DNA from 4 places in the Bradyrhizobium sp. 157 genome. Region 4 is predicted to be linked to each of the others. Evidence: predicted binding sites of a transcription regulator. Region 4 holds the regulator's gene; each other region holds the start of a gene.

Region 1 (4,577 bases), on a different contig from region 4:
GTAAGCGGGATTGTCAATTTTCCCGTTATATTTCACCAGAAATTGCGGCTGTCGGACTGGCGGAATTCAGGCCGCATGTGCCGATTTTCGCAGCACGTCGGCGGCGATTTTGAGGTCCTGGACGAAGCGCCGGTATTCGCGCGCTTTGGCATCGGCGTCCGGCAACCGCAGCAGATAGGACGGGTGTACCGTCACCAGCGCCCTGGTGCCGTCGGCGAGATCAATCGCGCGGCCGCGGTTCTTGTTGATCGGCGTAATTTTCCCGAACACGCTTTGCGCTGCGGTTGCGCCCATTGCCACCACCAGATCGGGTTTGATCGCGGCCAGCTCGCGTTCGTACCATTGCCGGCATGCCTTGATTTCCGGGGTGTTCGGCTTCTGGTGCAGGCGGATCTTTCCGCGCGGGACGAACTTGAAATGCTTCACCGCATTGGTGACGTAAACCGTGCGGCGATCGATGCCGGCTTCTTCCAGCGCGCGGTCGAGCATTTGCCCCGCGGGCCCCACGAACGGCTTTCCGGCGAGATCTTCCTTGTCGCCGGGCTGTTCGCCGACCAGCATGATCCGCGCGGTTTGGCGGCCTTCGCCGAACACGGTCTGGGTGGCATTCTTGTAAAGATGACAGGCGCGGCAATCGGCGGCTTCTTCGCGCAGCGTCTCGATATCATCGGCGTGTTTGCGGGGCATTTCGCTTGCCTTATGGCTGGCTTTCGGCAGTTCCGGTCGCTTCTGCGGCTCGGTCGCGGCATTCGCGATCATCGCGTTTGCGCTGTGTCCGGCGCTTTCGATCAGGGGTTTAATCGATGAAGCCTCCGGCAGGTTCCGCCAGTAGTTCCGGGACGTCTCCTTTTGCATGGTCTGCACTTTCAGCCGGGCGGGATTGAAAATGCTGGCGTAATAGCGCCGCCAGGTTTCCTCCAGCCGGTCCGCGCCAGGGGCTTCGCTTCTGCTGACGCCCGGCGTGAACGAGACAACGAGGCCGTCCCAATGCGCGCAGAGATCAGGCGTCAGGATCGACCACGGCATGTCGGCGAAGCGGCGCGCGAAGAACGGGGCGGCCAGTTCGACGATGTGGTGCTCCGGCTCGAACCAGGCGACGAAGTGCGAGTTCTGCTCGCGGCCTATTTCGCGGAAGCGGACAAGGACATGCATCTTGTGCTCGTCGCGGCGCACGGCCTTGGCCATCGCGGTGATCTCAGCCACGTCAGGATCGGTCGCGAGTTCAAGCAGATCGTGATGCGTTCGCAACCGCCATAGCAGGCGATAGAGCAGGGCGAAGCGCTCGGGGGTGCGGTGCAGGATGGTAGCCTCCGCCAGTTCGACGAATCTGGCCGGCACGTTGAAGGTGCCCTGTGGCGGCTCGAGCGGCGGCGCGATCGGCTCGAACAGTTCGGGCGCATCGTCAGCCACGCGCCAGCTCACGTCGGACGGTTTCACGTCATTCAGCGCCAGCGCGCGGGCCGCTTTACGCCAGCCATCGAAATCGGTTTGGCTATCGAGGGTGATGTTGCGCATGTCACACTCTCCGTTCTCGTCATGCCCGGGCTTGACCCGGGCATCCACGTCTTTCCTTTCGTCGGCGACTAAGACGTGGCCGGGACCCGTCTCCGCCAAGGCTTCGCCGGGCCACAAGCTCACTCGGCCGCCGAAGCTTTAGCGAAGGCGGCAAGCCCGGCCATGACGGTCTTCAAAATCCAGCCATTTGAATCCCTTTGATTCCGCTCATGAATTGGCAAAGCGTCGATCTCGATTGACTCTGCCGACGCTGTTAGCTTTATATTAGAACATATCATGAACAAATGAGCCAGCCGCGCGTTCACTCGGGAAGAAGCGGTAAAGGCCAATTTTCTGAAGGAACGGCGGATGAGCACCGCACGCACAAGCACGCTTGCGAGTTTGCGCGGAAGCATCGAGCGCCTGGAGGCGCATGGCGATGCGCATGACCTCAATAAGATTGCGCTTGGCCATAAGGCGGCGGATGCCGTGCTGCAGGGTGGGCTTGCGCTCGCAACGGTGCATGAAGTGTTCGCCGAGGGACACCAGAGCGCATCAGCAACCGGCTTCATCGCAGGGCTGGCGGGAAGGGTATCGCCACGCCGGCCGCTGGTCTGGGTACGGCAGGATTTTTCGGAAATTGAAGCGGGCGCGCTGTCGATGAGCGGGCTGTGCGAATTGGGTCTCGATCCGCGGCTGCTCGTCACCGTGCGCGCCATCGACACCGACGCCGCGCTGCGGACCACCGCCGACGCGCTGGCCTGCGACGCGCTCGGTGCCGTCGTGCTGGAAGTCTGGGGACAGGCGCGTCAGCTCGATCTCGTCGCCAGCCGCAAGCTCACGCTGGCCGCAGCAGCCTCGGGCGTCACCGCATTGCTGCTGCGGGTGGCGGCGGAGCCGCGCCCCTCGACCGCGGAGACCCGATGGATCGTGCGCGCGGCGCATTCGCCGCCGGGCGCGTCTTCAATACCTGCGGCGCCTTTAATGCCTGCGGCGCCTTGGAGCGCCTGGGGCGCGCCGGTATTCGACGCGCAGCTCGTTCGTAACCGTCATGGCCCGGTCGGCCGCTGGATCATGGAATGGAATTGTGATGAGTGCCTATTCAGTGAACCGTCGGCGTATCCTCAGCCTCTGGCTGCCACGCCTGCCCATCGACCGCATCAAGCGCAAGCTTTCGCCGGCCAGCGCCGCGCAAGCTGAAAATTGCAAAGCGGTTTCGAGCGATGCTGTCTGCGACACGGGCAGTGCGCTCCCTCCCCCCTTGCGGGGGAGGGCTGGGGAGAGGGGTAAGCCACAAGCACCGCCGTTGCCGCCATCCCTCTCCCTAACCTCGAGAGCGAGCTTCGCTCGCCTCGGACCCCGCAAGGGGGGAGGGAACGACAGCAGTGCCCGGGTTGATATCTCTAACAACACGACCGGTGCGCTCCCTCTCCCGCTTGCGGGGGAGGGTTGGGGTGAGGGTGTCGCCGCGAGTCCCACTATCGAGATGACGCAAATCTTCCCCTCCGTCGTCGTCGCCAAGCAGCACAATGCCATCCTGATCCATTCCCTCGACGAGGTCGCCGTCCAGGCCGGCCTCTCGATCGGCCTACCGCTCGCCAATGCCCGCGCGATCTGCCCCGAGCTGACGGTGTACGACGCGGATGAAGTCGCCGACCGCAAGACGCTCGAAGACATCGCCGACTGGTGCGACCGCTTCACCCCACTGGTAGCGCTCGATCTGCCGTATGGGCTCTATCTCGACATCACCGGCTGCGCCCATCTGTTCGGCGGCGAGCGTGCGTTGCTGCAGATCGTCAACGGCGCGCTGAGCCGCCGCGGCTTTGCCATCAGCGCCGCAATCGCCTCCACCGCGATCTGCGCCCGCACGCTGACGCGCCACGCCTCCGGAAAGATCGTTGCCGATGGCGAGGAGGCCGAAGCCGTCAGTCCGTTGCCGGTATCTGCGCTCGGCGCCGGTGATGCCATCACCGCCGGCCTGCGCCGCGCCGGGCTAAAGACCATCGGCGACGTCGCCTCGCGCGGGCGCCACGAAATCACGGCGCGGTTCGGTGCGTCTTTTACGGCGCTGTTGCAGCAGGCACTCGGGCAGGGCGATGCGCCGATCAGCCCGCGAAAACCGCTGCCGGATTACATCGTGGAGAAACGCTTTCCCGATCCGGTCGCCACCGATACCGTGATCGCGATGAACCTGTCCGCGCTCGCCGCGATGCTGGTTACGGCGATGGACAAGCAGGGCAAGGGCGCGCGGCGACTGGAAGCGAGCTTCTTCCGCACCGATGGCGCGGTGCGGACGATTCCCGTAGACACCGGGCGTCCGGTGACGAAGCCAGAAGTGATCGACCGCCTGTTCCGCGAGCGGCTCGATGCGCTCAACGATCCCCTCGACCCCGGTTTCGGTTTCGATCTCATCCGCCTTTCCGCCAGCCGCACCGAAATCGTGGTGCAGCAGCAGCGCGATCTCGATGCCAACGTTCATGACAATGACGAACTGTCCGCGCTGATCGACCGCATCGCTGCGCGCATCGGCGGAAAACGCGTGGTCGTGCATCTGCCGGAGGATACGCATATTCCCGAACGCGCGGTGCTGTCCGTGCCAGCGCAGCATCATCTGGCGGCAGCCGCCCAGGCCGCCTGGCCGGAGCGCATCGAGGGCGAGCCGCCGCTGCGCCCGTTGCGGCTGTTCGAAAAGCCAGAGCCGATAAAAGTGCCGTTCGCAACCGTGCCCGACGGCCCGCCGCATCAATTCACCTGGCGGCGCGTCACGCACGCGGTGGTGCGGGTGGAGGGGCCCGAACGCATCGCGATGGAATGGTGGAAGCCGGGCGGCAATGGCCCGACGCGGGATTATTTCCGCATCGAGGATGAAGCGGGACTTCGTTTCTGGATTTTTCGCGATGGGCTCTATGAGAGCGAACCGGCGGACGAGGGAGACGAACCCGCTCCTATCAGATGGTTCGTGCATGGATTGTTCGCATGAAAAATCCTGTGCCCAATTATGCCGAAATCGGCATCACCACCAATTTCTCGTTCCTGCGCGGCGGCTCGGACCCGCGCGCCTATGTCCATCAGGCGAGCGAGCT
Region 2 (4,577 bases), on a different contig from region 4:
AGACGCGCCGGTTCTATCTCGTTAAGGGAGGCGTCCACGTGTCGCAGAATGATATCCAAGCTTTTGGCCTGCGGGCCGAGATAATCCAACAGCCAGATCAGTATCAGTTGAGCATTGGGCGCCGCTTCCATCCAGAGCTCGACGGCCTCAAAACGTTCGCAAGCCTCGATCAATCCGAGGTCGTTGATTCCGAATTTCTGCAGGCGCGGCGGCGGCACCGAATCGAGCCAATGCGAATCCGGCCTTTGGGTTGTCCTCGTCGCCAAAGACGCTGCAAGCTCCGCATCGGAAGGCGGTGGCCCCAAACCATCCGGAGCTCGATGGCGACAGCCAGATCGGCATGACCGGCCGATACGACGCCGCCCGCGCTTGAGGAATCGGCCGTCAGGATCAGGCGCGTCATGGTACGCCTCGTTCAGCCCGCGCGCGTCCGGGCTTCACCAGCGCCGGATTCCAGCGCCAGAGATTGTCGTTGGTCAGGTGCGTGCCGCCCCACCAGCGGTAGATCGGATTGTGCCGACTGAAGTCTTCCTTGTGGGCGAGAACAGCCTCGCCGAATTCGGTGATCGAGAGTCTGCTTCGCAAATAAGCCGCATGCCGGTCCCGCAAATTTTCGCGGTCGAGGGTGCGCAGCTCCTGGTCGAGGCCCGCCACAGCCGGACGCGGGCCGTGCGCAAGCCCATCCAGCAAGTAGCCGTGTTCCCACTCGTTGAAGACGCGCGTTTGCCGCAGTTGGTAGAGATGGAAAAGCGCACTCGTGAGCGAGTACCCCCGCGCGATCAGCTCGAGCATCCGCATTTCCGTGGCGCCAAGGCCTGTTGAACTTGACGGCAATTCTTCGAGCAGATCGATCAGGACCGGCTTGAGCAGCGGAAGAGCGCTCAAGTCCTTGTAGAGCAGATCGAAGCAGGCCTCCGGCGTCGGCGCGCGATAGGCCTGCCAGGCCGCGCTCGCTGTCGCCAATTCCTTTTCCGTGATGTCAACGGCCGGCGGCTGCCACCTGCCGAGCCGTTCAAGCTCAATCATCGCGAGGTCAACCAGACGAAACTTCAACTTCGCGACAGTCTCCGGATAAGATCGGAAATAATCGAGCAGCCAGATCAGTTGCAACTGCGCATTGGGTTGCGTGTCGAACCATAGTTCGACGGTCTCGTAGTGCTGACAGAATTCAGCCAGACTGAGATCCCTGCGACTTCTGTTTTTGGTTTTATTCCACCCGGTGGCAAAGTCCGACCAGTGATGCCCCGGTGCGACATCGGACGTGCCCGGGCCAAGACAGGTTGCGAGTTCGTCCGGCGAAGGCAACGGTCCCCAGCCGAAGCGAAAGAAGAAAGTAAGCGCGAGATCGGCGAATTCCGACTTGGTGAATTCCGGGATCAGCCAGCCGGTCAGGATCAGAGGCTTCATCACACCCACCCACACCACCAAACAAAACGGGCGCTGAGAACGTCGGCAACTCAACGTCCGCAGCGCCCGTCCGTCACTTCAGGCCTTAACCCCTGAAGCATTTCCAAAGCTTATTCGTCTGCCGGCTCCTCGCCCTCGGCGTCGCGCTCGGCGGGACCGGCCAGAATCTGCTCGGCGATCAGGCCGGAGTTCTGGCGAATCGCCATCTCGATCTTGGCAGTCATGTCAGGGTTGGCCTTGAGGAAGGCTTTTGCGTTCTCGCGTCCCTGGCCGAGCCGCTGGCTGTCATAGGAAAACCAGGCGCCGGATTTTTCGACGATGCCGGCCTTGACGCCGAGGTCGAGGATCTCGCCCATCTTGGAGACGCCCTCGCCATACATGATGTCGAACTCGACCTGCTTGAAGGGCGGCGCCAGCTTGTTCTTCACCACCTTGACGCGGGTGGTGTTGCCGACGACTTCGTCGCGCTCCTTGATCGCGCCGATGCGGCGAATGTCGAGGCGGACGGAGGCGTAAAATTTCAGCGCGTTGCCCCCGGTGGTGGTTTCAGGCGAGCCGTACATCACGCCGATCTTCATGCGGATCTGGTTGATGAAGATCACCATGGTGTTGGACTTGTTAATCGAGGCGGTGAGCTTGCGCAGCGCCTGGCTCATCAGCCGCGCCTGCAGACCGGGCAGCGCATCGCCCATCTCGCCTTCGAGTTCGGCCTTCGGCACCAGGGCCGCCACCGAATCGACCACCAGCACATCGATCGCGCCGGAGCGCACCAGCGTGTCGCAGATTTCCAAGGCCTGCTCGCCGGTATCGGGCTGCGAGATCAGGAGCTCGTCGATGTTGACACCGAGCTTGCGCGCATAGACCGGGTCAAGCGCATGTTCGGCGTCGATGAAGGCGCAGATGCCGCCCTTCTTCTGCCCTTCCGCCACCGTGTGCAGCGCCAGCGTGGTCTTGCCGGAGGATTCCGGCCCGTAGATTTCGACCACCCGCCCCTTCGGCAGCCCGCCGACGCCGAGCGCGATGTCGAGCCCGAGCGAGCCCGACGACACCGTCTCGACGTCCATCGAGCGATCGTTCTTGCCCAGCTTCATCACCGAGCCCTTGCCGAACTGGCGCTCGATCTGGGAGAGCGCGGCGGACAGGGCCTTGGTCTTATCCATGGAGGATCCTTCAACGATACGCAGGGCAGTAGCGGACATAATACGTGCTCCTTATGGCGGGGATTCGCGAGCGGGAAAACGGCGGTGAGCAGCTTTTAGGATTCGATTTCGTTTAGAAGATTTGTACCACCTTTGTTCCATGTTCGCAATATGTTCTTTTCGCCGGATTCATTTCCGAGTCCTTCGCCCGTACAAAATAAAAAGAGGGCCGCCTCTCGGCGGCCCTCTGCCGGTACAAATTGGTTCGGAATGAAAAGCAGCCCCGGCGACATTAAGCATAGATTCATCCACACGCATTTTTGGAGTCCGTAACACCACGGTGTTTCGGTACCGGAACTTCGAATCTTCAATCCCAGCTCGCGGCATGTCCTGACGCAGATGGCCACCCCCGCACTTCGCCTTTCGTTGGCCGGACGGTCCCCCAACTACGCAAACCCACGGCTGGGCACGAAGTGCAGCATCGGCTTCCGGCGACCGCACCGGACGGCGAGCCCAATTCGCGAGCCCAATTCGTATGTGTCCGTCGTCTGCCTCGCCTGTACCCGGCTTCATTTGGTCCATAGGAAACCGGGAAGCTTTTGGGCGAGGACTGACATCGCGCCCCACCCTGCCTCGCTGGGCTGGCGCCTTCCGCGCCCGGCCCCAAGTCCGGACGCACGATCAGCGTGAGACCACCGACTTAAGTATAGTTTCGTACTTTTCCCCGGAACGGATTTCGCCGCAATGCGTATTCGCAGCAGGTGTGACGGGTAATGACAGTAGTAAACGGGGAACCAGTATTGTGCCGGGCAAGAAATACCTCACGGAACAAGCGGCAACCTTTCTCAAATTTGCAATGGCCACTACGGATCCGGAGGTCGCCGCGGGCTTTCTCGATAAGGCCGCCGACCTTCGGGCCAGAAGTGAAGGGGCGCCCGACGCCAGCCCCCGGGCGCCTGATGTAGAGCAGCCGGAAAGCTAGCTCTCGCGATGAGGCCGCCGAACGGCGGCCTCATCGTGTCCGATCTGCAAATCGGGACGTGGTGACATCGCCTACAATTTTAGGCGTGCTTGCGGTTAGATCTGAACCGTCCATCAAGGCGCCGCACGCTATGCTCAGCGGCATGCAGACACAAACGACCGCCCCGTGGCCGCCCTTGCCTACGAACCCATCCTGCCGACGCTTCAACACCATGGCGCTGATCTCCTCACATGGCTGTTGAACCTCAGCCGCACGCCGGAGCCGTCAAGGCTGCCGCAGCCCGTCCGGCCGGACGCGCCATCGCGAACCCATATTCCGCCGCGGCAGCCTTATCCATCGCGGCAGGAATAGGAAGCCGGGCACCCCGGACATCCCGGATGGCCGTCCAAGCGGGCAGGTACTCCCCACGCGGCCCCCTTCGGCGTGCTCATCGCCCAGTAAATTTGTCTCGGGCGCGTTGAACCTTTTTCCTATCGCCCCCGACAACATTCTTGCCTGGGATATTGCATCACTCGGGGAATAGGCCTGCGCCGCCAAGCGACCATACTCCGCTTGCGCGGCGCAGTGCTTTTTGTGCGTCGCGGAAATTGGGGCGGCAAGGGAATTCGGCAAGGGAATTCGGTCACGCCCATGGGTTGTCGATGGGAGGGAGCGGATTTCGGCCATGTGCGTCGCGGCAAAGGCATTGTCAGCGGCTGTAACAATTCCAATTTTAAATGAGAGGTCCGGTTTGAAGCGGTCGAGAGCCGCAGCGGGATTTCCATATGATCCACAAGGGCGTCGAATACACCGTGACGGCGGTCGCTCCGGGCATCTGGAAATGGCAATTCCGTATCGGGGACAGGGTCGTCACGGGCAAGACCGAAGCCAAGCTCAATCTGCTTGCCATCCGGCGGGTCCAGCTCCGGATTGATCGGGAGCTGAAAAAGGCCAAACGGGAATAACCCACTCGGCGGCCGCTTCCGCAGCCTTCCACCGGAGAAATTTCTCCGCAACTCATCGGCTTAGAGCCGAGCGATAACCCGGTTTACGTGCCCGATAACGTGCTT
Region 3 (4,577 bases), on a different contig from region 4:
CGGTAACGCCAACTTTCCCTGCGATTTTTTGAATGTGGTCTGTGTACCGGATGTCGAAATCGCCTTTGGCGATCAGCGCTCCTGCAAAATAGTCAGGCTGGGACGGATCAAAGATGTTCTTGCCGGTGTTTCCGGACTCGTCAACGTACGCGTAGATTGGGATTTTTGACTCGCCCATGGCTCCTCCAAGTAACAACCGCCAGTCAACTACTCCTGACTTCGTCATGTATAATCCGCAACCTGAGGTCAAGGTCGAAAATCGGACGTTACATTCGCGCACCGATGCTCGTGCGGTGCCATGAGGCCGGATGCAAATATGCAGATCTACAGTGCTGTCTGGATCGCGGTCGAAAACAAAAACGGCCGGGTCTTCCGACCCGGCCGCTTCAAACTCCGATCCGCCGATTTAAACTTCGCTCAGCTCGCCTTCTTCACAGGCGCGGGCTTGCCGACCTTCTTCTCGATCGCGCGCTTCAGATCGAGGGCGCGGGGGGAGAGGATGTCGGCCTTGGCCTTCAACAAATACTTATCGAGGCCGCCATTGTGGTCGACGCTCTTGAGCGCATTGGTCGAGACGCGCAGGCGCACGTTGCGGGCGAGGGCGTCCGAGATGAAGGTGACGTTGACCAGGTTCGGCAGGAAGCGCCGCTTGGTCTTGATGTTCGAGTGGCTCACCTTGTGGCCCACCTGGGGGCCCTTGGCCGTCAGTTCGCAGCGCCGGGACATTTCGAAAAATCCTCTTCCATCCCCGCCATAGCCGAGCCGCTTCTCGCAGGCGCCCGCGGGGGTCCAAAATCGCGTCCATTTCCAGGAACCGCGGACGTATAGGGGGAGACGGCCACGGGGTCAAGGTTCTTGGGGGCTTTGGAAGCCCCGTGCCGGGGTTCCAAGCCTCTGATTTTGTTGACGCGTTTTCTTCACGCGAACCGGAAGTCCACTTCGCTTGAAAACGCTATGTCCGCCCCGCGAAATCGGGCCCCTTTCTAAGGGGTTCCAGCCACTTAGGCCATCATATAAAGGGCGCAATCCGCGCCGACATCATGGCTTTCGCTTGAGAAAAGACTTTGGCTTCCCGCGAGCCGCGGGCGGCGATGAAAGGTCCCTAGGAAGCGTGGTTTTCGCGAAAACACGCGTTGTTTGCCGGATATTTTTGCCTAAATGAACATCAGCTCGCGCCGATCCCGGGATTTCTCATTCGTGACTGCCAGATGCGCCGTTTCGCGCCAAACCCTCTCCGCAAGGCTTGGCCTCGTCATCGGCTTGTGCGCCGCCGCGTGGGCAGCGCTCGCGCCGCAGGCCGCTTCCGCGCAGGGGCGGCTGGATGCGCAGTATGAGGCGACGCTGGCGGGCATCCCCGTCGGCAAAGGAAGCTGGACCATCGAAATCGGCGACGACGTGTTCTCGGCCTCCGCGCAAGGCGGCACGGCCGGGCTGTTGAAGGCGTTTTCCGGCGGCACCGGCTCCGGCGCCAGCCAGGGCCGCGTCATCAACGGCGCGCTGGTGGCGAACGCCTATACCGCGACCACCACCACGCAGAAGAAATCCGAGACCATCCGCCTCGTGCTGGCCAACGGCAACGTGAAGGATTTTTCGATCGACCCGGCGCCGCCGGTCGATCCCGACCGGATCGTCGTCACCGAGGCGCACCGCAAAAGCGTGCTCGATCCCATGACCGGCTCGATGCTGCGCGTGCCCGGCAATGGCGAGGTGCTGGCGCCGGATTCCTGCCGCACGGGGGCCGGGATCTTTGACGGCCGGCTGCGCTACGATCTCAAGCTCGACTACAAGCGCATGGAAACCGTGAAGGCCGAAAAGGGCTATCACGGGCCGGCGCTGGTCTGCGCGATCTATTTCAACCCGGTTGCAGGCTACATCCCCGATCGCCCCGTGATCAAATATCTCGCCGCCGAGCGAAAGATGGAGATCACCTTCGTGCCGATCGCCGGCACGCGCGTCCTGGTTCCGTTCCGTATGACGATCCCGACGCCGTTTGGCCTGGCGATGCTGGAAGCGACGTCGTTCGTGACGTCAGCGATGCCGCCACGGGTGGCGAAGACGAATTGAGTTTGAAGTCACCTCGCCCCGCTCTTCGCGGGGAGAGGTCGGATTGCGCAGCAATCCGGGTGAGGGGCTGTTTCCACAGCGGGACTCGCGGAGACAGCCCCTCACCCCGACCCTCTCCCCGCGAAGAGCGGGGCGAGGGAGCGGAGAGAGCCGGCCGAGGGTTGCGATGATTAAGTGAGGGACGAAGACTCTATCGCTCCCTCCTCCCTTGCGGGGGAGGGTCGGGGAGAGGGGTAAGCCACGAGCACCGCCGTTGCCGCCAACCCTCTCCCTAGCCCTAAGAGCGAGCTTCGCTCGTCTCGACCCCGCAAGGGGGGAGGGAACATAGCTTTGTTTGTGGTGGCACCGGTGCCAGTAAAGCGACATGAGTGGCAGCATGAATCATGTTGACTCTTCCCCGGTTCTGATTCGACTCCGCTGCCTCGTTCTTTTTAAGAAATTAGTCCCGAAACCGTCGCTTGTGGAGCCGCTGTAAACTTGATCTAGTGCCGCCGGGTGCGCTTCAGCGCGAGATGTTGCGGTGAACGTATCGGGTCTCGGGAGGAGTCAGCGATTCGGACGCGATTCGTTCCAGACTCGTTCCAGAGCTTAAGCCGCGACCGCATCACCGTCGCAAAGTGAAACAGAATCGGCGCAGCTGGTGCCAAACGAAAGAGAAACTCCGCGTTTTTCCATCATTGCGAGGAGCGAAGCGACGAAGCAATCCATACCTCCACACGTGGCGCTATGGATTGCTTCGCGGAGTTCATCATCGGGCGGCGCTTTTGCGCCGACCCGTTGGCTCGCAATGACGGGGTGAGCGCTCGCACTTAAATAAGAAACACCTGCACAGAATGGCTTTCTCTCCTTCTACGTTCACAACCGAACGCGCGCGCGGCGCGGGCGTTACTGCCGTGCTCGGGCCGACCAACACCGGCAAGACGCATCTGGCCATCGAGCGGATGCTGGGGCACTCGTCCGGCGTGATCGGCCTGCCGCTGCGGCTCCTGGCGCGCGAGGTCTACAACAAGATCGCGGCGCGCGCCGGCAGCGAAGCGGTCGCGCTCGTCACCGGCGAAGAGAAGATCAAGCCGAAGAATCCGCGCTACTGGGTTTCCACCGTCGAAGCGATGCCGCGCGACCTCGACGTCTCGTTTCTCGCCGTCGACGAAATCCAGATCGCGGCCGATCTGGAGCGCGGGCATGTCTTCACCGATCGCATCCTGCACCGCCGCGGCCGCGACGAGACGCTGCTGCTTGGCGCCGCCACCATGCGCCCGATCATCGAGCGGCTGCTGCCGGGCGCGTCCATCGTCACGCGTCCCCGGCTGTCGCAGCTCGAATTCGCCGGCGACCGCAAGATCACGCGCCAGCCGCGGCGCACCGCAATCGTCGCGTTCTCGGCCGATGAAGTCTATGCGATCGCCGAATTGATCCGCAGGCAGCATGGCGGCGCGGCGGTCGTGCTCGGCTCGCTCTCGCCACGCACGCGCAATGCGCAAGTCGCGATGTTCCAGAACGGCGACGTCGACTATCTCGTCGCCACCGATGCGGTCGGCATGGGGCTGAACCTCGACGTCGATCACGTCGCCTTTGCCTCCGATCGCAAATATGACGGCTATCAGTTCCGCAGGCTCAATCCGGCCGAGTTCGCGCAGATCGCGGGCCGCGCCGGGCGCGCGACGCGCAACGGCACCTTCGGCACCACGGGCCGCTGTGCACCGTTCGAGCCGGAACTGGTGAACGCGCTGCAGAACCACACCTTCGATACCGTCAAAATGCTGCAATGGCGCAATTCGAAGCTGGATTTCTCCTCGCTCGGCGCGCTGCAGGTCTCGCTGGCGCTGCCGCCGGGCCACGACGCGCTGACCCGCGCGCCGATTGCCGAAGATTTGCGCGTGCTCGATCATGCGGCGCGCGACGGCGAGGTGAGGGAAATGGCCCACGGCGCATCAGCCGTGGAACGGCTGTGGGACGCCTGCCAGATCCCGGATTACCGCAAGATCGCACCCGCTGCCCACGCCGAACTCGTGACCACGCTTTATGCATTCCTGATGCGAAAGGGTCGGATACCCGACGCATGGTTTGGCGCCCAGGTCGACCAGGCCGACCGCGTTACCGGCGATATCGACACGCTGTCGGGCCGGATCGCGCAAATTCGCACCTGGACCTTCGTCGCCAACCGGCCGGACTGGCTGTCCGACCCCGACCACTGGCAGGGGATCACCCGTGAGGTGGAAAATAAATTATCCGATGCGCTGCATGAACGCCTTACGGAGCGTTTCGTTGACCGGCGGACCAGTGTATTGATGCGCCGCCTGCGGGAGAACTCAGTTTTGAATACGGAAATTGGCAAGACCGGCGAAGTGATTGTGGAAGGCCACGCGATCGGCCGGCTCGATGGATTTACCTTCGCGCCCGATGCGGCGGAAGCCGGCTCGGACGCGAAAGCGCTGCAGGCGGCCGCCCAGCAGGTGCTGGCGAGCGAGATCGACGCGCGCGCCGGCAAACTTAGCGCCGCGCCGGACGATCAG
Region 4 (4,577 bases):
TCCTCGCCATATTTGGCGGGACCTTGTTGGGCGGCAGCGGATCCAGCCAACAATGCGATCACGGCGACAGCGCCCAGAATTCTGCCAACAACTTGCATGCGACTACTCCCTGAAATTGGCCCCAAGCCTTAGCACAGCCCGCGTACGGGCTTAAGCGCCGGATTGGACTGCGACGCAAATCCCCGTGGCCGTTGCCGAGGCCGGTCCAGTTTTGTAAACGACTGCCATGAATTCGCCGCCAGCGCCCCACTCCGTCGACGCCTTGCTGTTCGATCTCGGCCGCGTCGTGCTCGACATCAGTTTTGATCAGGTAATGACCTGCTGGGCTGGGCATGCTGGTTGCGCGCCTGCCGATCTCGCCGGACGCTTTGTCGTCGACGATAGTTTCAAGCACCACGAGACCGGCCGGATCGACGATGCGGCGTTCTTTGCGAGCCTGCGCCGGTCGCTCGGCATCGGCATCACCGACGCGCAGTTCCTGGAAGGCTGGAACGCGATCTTCACCGGCGAGATGCCCGGAATTGCACAGCTTCTGGCGGGTGCTGCAAAGCGCCTGCCGCTCTATGCTTTTTCCAACACCAATCCGGCCCATGTCACGCATTTTTCGCAGGCCTATGCGGAGGTGCTCAGCCATTTCCGGGAGATTTTTTTGTCCTCCAGCATCGGTATGCGCAAACCCGACGCCGAAGCCTATGATCATGTGATAAAAGCGATCGGCGTGCCGGCGTCGCGGATCCTGTTCTTCGACGATTCAGCCGCCAATATCGAAGGTGCGCGGGCGCGCGGCCTTTCTGCCATCCACGTGACATCGACGGATGACGTGGCCAGGGCACTGACCGCACTTGGAATTTAAGCACTTGGAATTTAAGCACTTGGAATTTAGATGATTACCCCGTCATTGCGAGCGAAGCGAAGCAATCCATGGCCAGGAAGGAAGTGTGGATTGCTTCGTCGCGCTGCTCCTCGCAATGAAGTCGAAGCAGGAGTGCCAGCGTGGCCTTGATGCCGGTTGCCGATGCGCTTGCCGCGATCCTTGCCGGCGCAGCGGCGCTGCCCGAAGAAATGGTGGCGCTCGATGAAGCGTATCACCGCATTCTCGCACGCGACGTCGCCGCGCGGCGGACGCAGCCGCCGCAGGCGATGTCGGCGATGGACGGCTATGCGGTGCGCGCGGCCGACGCCGCCGATGTCGGCGCACGGCTGAAGGTGATCGGCGAGGTCGCCGCCGGCCGCCCGTTCGAGCGGAAGGTAGGCCCAGGCGAAGCGGTGCGGATCTTTACCGGCGGCGTGATCCCCGATGGCGCAGACGCCGTCGTCATCCAGGAAGACGCTGCCATCGAGGGCGATCATATCACCATCACGGAAGCTGCCGTTCCGGGACGGCATATCCGCCCAGCGGGCGTTGATTTCCGCGAAGGCGACGTCCTCCTCAAACGCGGGCGCCGCCTCACCGACCGCGATCTCTCGCTTGCCGCCGGCATGAACTACCCGGAGCTTGCGGTGCACCGCCGCCCGAAAGTGGCGATGCTGGCGACCGGCGACGAACTGGTGATGCCAGGCGCAACCCCCAGCCCCGGCCAGATCGTCTATTCCAACGGCTACGGCTTGCGAGCGCTGGCGCGAGCCGAGGGCGCAGAAATCATCGACCTCGGGATCGCCGCCGACACCGTCGCCGCCACCACGGAGGGCATCCGCCGTGCCCGCAACGCCGACGCGGACGTCCTGATCACCGTGGGCGGCGCCTCGGTCGGCGACCACGACCTCGTCAAGCGGTCGCTGGAGGCCGAGGGCGTCGCCATGGCGTTCTGGCGGATCGCGATGCGGCCAGGCAAGCCGATGATGCACGGCAGGTTGGGCGCGATGCGGGTGATCGGCCTGCCCGGCAATCCCGTCTCCTCCTATGTCTGCGGCTTCCTGTTTCTGGTGCCGCTGATTCGCGCCTTATCGGGCCGCGACCACGTCAATCATCCGCGCGAAAACGCCCTGCTCGGCTGCGATCTCGCCGCCAACGACCAGCGCGAAGACTATCTTCGCGCTCGCCTCGAAGCCCGCGACGACGGCACGCTGGTCGCCGTGCCGGTGAACCATCAGGACTCGTCACTATCAGGGAATCTCGCTGCGGCACGGGCACTTGTGATACGTCCGCCGTTCGCGCCGGCTGCCGCAAAGGGATCGCGTTGCGAGTTGCTCCGGCTGCCGGAATGACGAACGGCGTTCCAACAGCACCTTGGACCGGAACCGCAATGCGTTCACCTCAAATTAAATGGTTGCGGAACACATATCGAACATATAGTGTCCGTTCATGATTTGTTTCGACTGCTAGTGTCTTTGGTTGAGAGTTTGGGGACTCCACGATCTGGGCGCTAAAGATTCGGAACGAGACGACGCCAACCGGGGGATTGCTCGCGATGCTTACGCGCAAACAGTATGAACTTCTGCGTTTCATCAATGAACGGCTGAAAGAGGCCGGCGTGCCGCCCTCGTTCGACGAGATGAAGGATGCGCTCGATCTGCGCTCGAAATCCGGAATCCACCGCCTCATCACGGCGTTGGAGGAGCGCGGCTTCATCCGCCGCCTGCCCAACCGCGCCCGCGCCATCGAAGTCATCAAGCTGCCCGAGCTCGCTGCCGCCGCCAACGGCCGCCGCGGCTTCACGCCGAGCGTCATCGAGGGCACGCTCGGCAAGCGCACGGTGAGCGCGCCGGCCGCCGAGGACGACGGCAATCGCCCAGTCGCTGTGCCTGTCATGGGCCGGATTGCCGCCGGTACGCCGATCGAGGCGCTGCAGACGCGCAGCCACACCATCAGCGTGCCGCCGGACATGCTCGGCTCCGGCGAGCATTACGCGCTCGAAGTGCGCGGCGATTCCATGGTGGATGCCGGCATCCTCGACGGCGACATGGCGCTGATCCAGCGCAACGAGACCGCCGACACCGGTGATATCGTGGTGGCGTTGATCGACGAGGAAGAGGCCACCCTGAAGCGCTTCCGCCGCCGCGGCGCCTCGATTGCGCTCGAGCCGGCCAACGCCGCCTATGAAGTCCGCATCCTGCCGCCGAACCGGGTCCGGATTCAGGGCAAGCTGATCGGGCTGTACCGCAAATACTGACCCGTTATGCGCTCCGGCGCCGTGACGAAAGCCAGCCCCGGCCCTCGGCCGGGGTTTTTTGTTGCGCGTGTGGAACTAAGGCACGTTAGCGCGTTTGTGAATGTGGCGCAGTGCGCCAGTCGCAGAATTGCCCAGAAAGAAGAAAAGGCTCTGCGCCATGTCCACTCTGATAGAGGCCTGTGCCTCCTTCTAGACACGGGTCAGCTATCTCAAACGAGGGAGCCATCCGATGTGTGACTATAGCCTGCATGCTGTGGCTACGCGGCCTGCCCAGGTCGGCGAGACGCTGATCACAACGACATTCCGCGGTACATCGACCCGCGGCTTTGCGTCGGAACGCGAGCCTGCAGTGGCGGTCTGCATGCTTCCCGGCACCGAACTGGCGTTCGCTGAGGACGTCAAATACGACAACCGGTGGATCTGGACTCGAACCACCGACTGGCGGGTCGGCAAGTTCAATCAAATCGACCCCCATATATCCGACCGTCATCATGACGCGATCGAATTTCCCGATGGAAGCCATGTGCTGGTGACGCAGCTTTGCGAAGGCCAGCGCGCGACCGTGCTGCAATTGCCGGTGGTCCAGACCGGTGGCGAACGTGCGCCAAAGGTAACGGAAGCACCTACGGCCGAATCGATCGTGACCGGATAAACGCCCACGCGCATATGATCCGCCGGTCCAGGCCGGCGGATCATGGTGGTACATTTTTCAGAACTCGGCACCGCAGGGGGCAGCCGGTGGTTAACAAGGTTACGTGGCAAAAAGCCGGGCGCGTCACTGAGCCCGGGCGGTACATGTTCAGGTACGGCTGGCTCACCATCACGGCCGAAGATCTCGCAATCTGGCAGCAATTCCCCGACGCGTCGTTCACGCTGGTCGCTCTGCCCTCGGCGCCTGATGCCCCGGAGGAATTCCACCTCGGTGCATTCGAAATACCAGCCAAACCCACGGTCGACGAGCACTGACGCTCGTCTACTCCTCCGCCTGAAGATCTGCCTCGGCCGGCGTGGCGTCGACCGCGCGGGGCGGCACAATGCGCGGCGCAAGAACGGTGGTGTCGGCCTCGCTCTCGTCAGCAATGACCGGCGACCAGGGGCGGTCTACGCCCCTCGGCTTGACCGCATCGACGACAAATCCCTCCCGGCTGCGCCGCAACGCCATCGCGCCCTGCCGCCGCAGCCGTTCAGCATCGATAACGGAAGCGCCACAGGCTGCGGGGGCCTGCCGCAGCGTCACGATCAGCGCCGCGCGCTCGCAATCGTCCGCCAGCGCCTCGGGCCTGAAGGCCTGCGCGATCAGGCCGCCACCGGCGGATTGGACGACGCAGCCGAAATCGTCGCATGAAACGCCCGATGTGAGCGACGCGTCAGCCGCCGTCCGCGCATCCGCATCCGCCGCCAGCCACTCCTTTAAAAGGAAGATGTCCCGAGATCCCTTGGCCGCGTGCATCAGGTGCAGCCGGCCAT

The links. Region 4 encodes LexA, which represses DNA repair genes until DNA is damaged. Its sites were predicted from a motif close to TGTTCNNNNTGTGTTCNG; they were not measured.
Region 1: a site for LexA is predicted at 1,781-1,798, ahead of IVA95_RS21650 (DNA repair protein). Genes of this name have one in related genera too.
Region 2: a site for LexA is predicted at 2,708-2,725, ahead of recA (recombinase RecA). Genes of this name have one in related genera too.
Region 3: a site for LexA is predicted at 2,631-2,648, ahead of IVA95_RS22050 (helicase-related protein). Genes of this name have one in related genera too.

The regions. Positions count from the first base shown of each region.
Region 1 is NZ_JADPKF010000081.1:26,331-30,907, forward strand. Features, by position in the region: gene IVA95_RS21645 (UdgX family uracil-DNA binding protein) at 67-1,515, opposite strand; gene IVA95_RS21650 (DNA repair protein) at 1,864-2,694, shown strand; gene IVA95_RS21655 (DNA polymerase Y family protein) at 2,981-4,474, shown strand; gene IVA95_RS21660 (error-prone DNA polymerase) at 4,471-4,577, shown strand, end outside.
Region 2 is NZ_JADPKF010000120.1:17,331-21,907, forward strand. Features, by position in the region: gene IVA95_RS35695 (hypothetical protein) at 1-218, opposite strand, end outside; gene IVA95_RS35700 (hypothetical protein) at 400-1,407, opposite strand; gene recA (recombinase RecA) at 1,518-2,606, opposite strand; gene IVA95_RS35710 (hypothetical protein) at 4,293-4,472, shown strand.
Region 3 is NZ_JADPKF010000082.1:4,778-9,354, reverse strand. Features, by position in the region: gene IVA95_RS22065 (DUF3800 domain-containing protein) at 1-178, opposite strand, end outside; gene rpmB (50S ribosomal protein L28) at 418-726, opposite strand; gene IVA95_RS22055 (DUF3108 domain-containing protein) at 1,255-2,064, shown strand; gene IVA95_RS22050 (helicase-related protein) at 2,898-4,577, shown strand, end outside.
Region 4 is NZ_JADPKF010000088.1:8,443-13,019, reverse strand. Features, by position in the region: gene IVA95_RS24710 (hypothetical protein) at 1-98, opposite strand, end outside; gene IVA95_RS24705 (HAD family phosphatase) at 227-853, shown strand; gene glp (gephyrin-like molybdotransferase Glp) at 994-2,205, shown strand; gene lexA (transcriptional repressor LexA) at 2,409-3,110, shown strand; gene IVA95_RS24690 (hypothetical protein) at 3,340-3,762, shown strand; gene IVA95_RS24685 (hypothetical protein) at 3,849-4,076, shown strand; gene IVA95_RS24680 (ComEC/Rec2 family competence protein) at 4,084-4,577, opposite strand, start outside.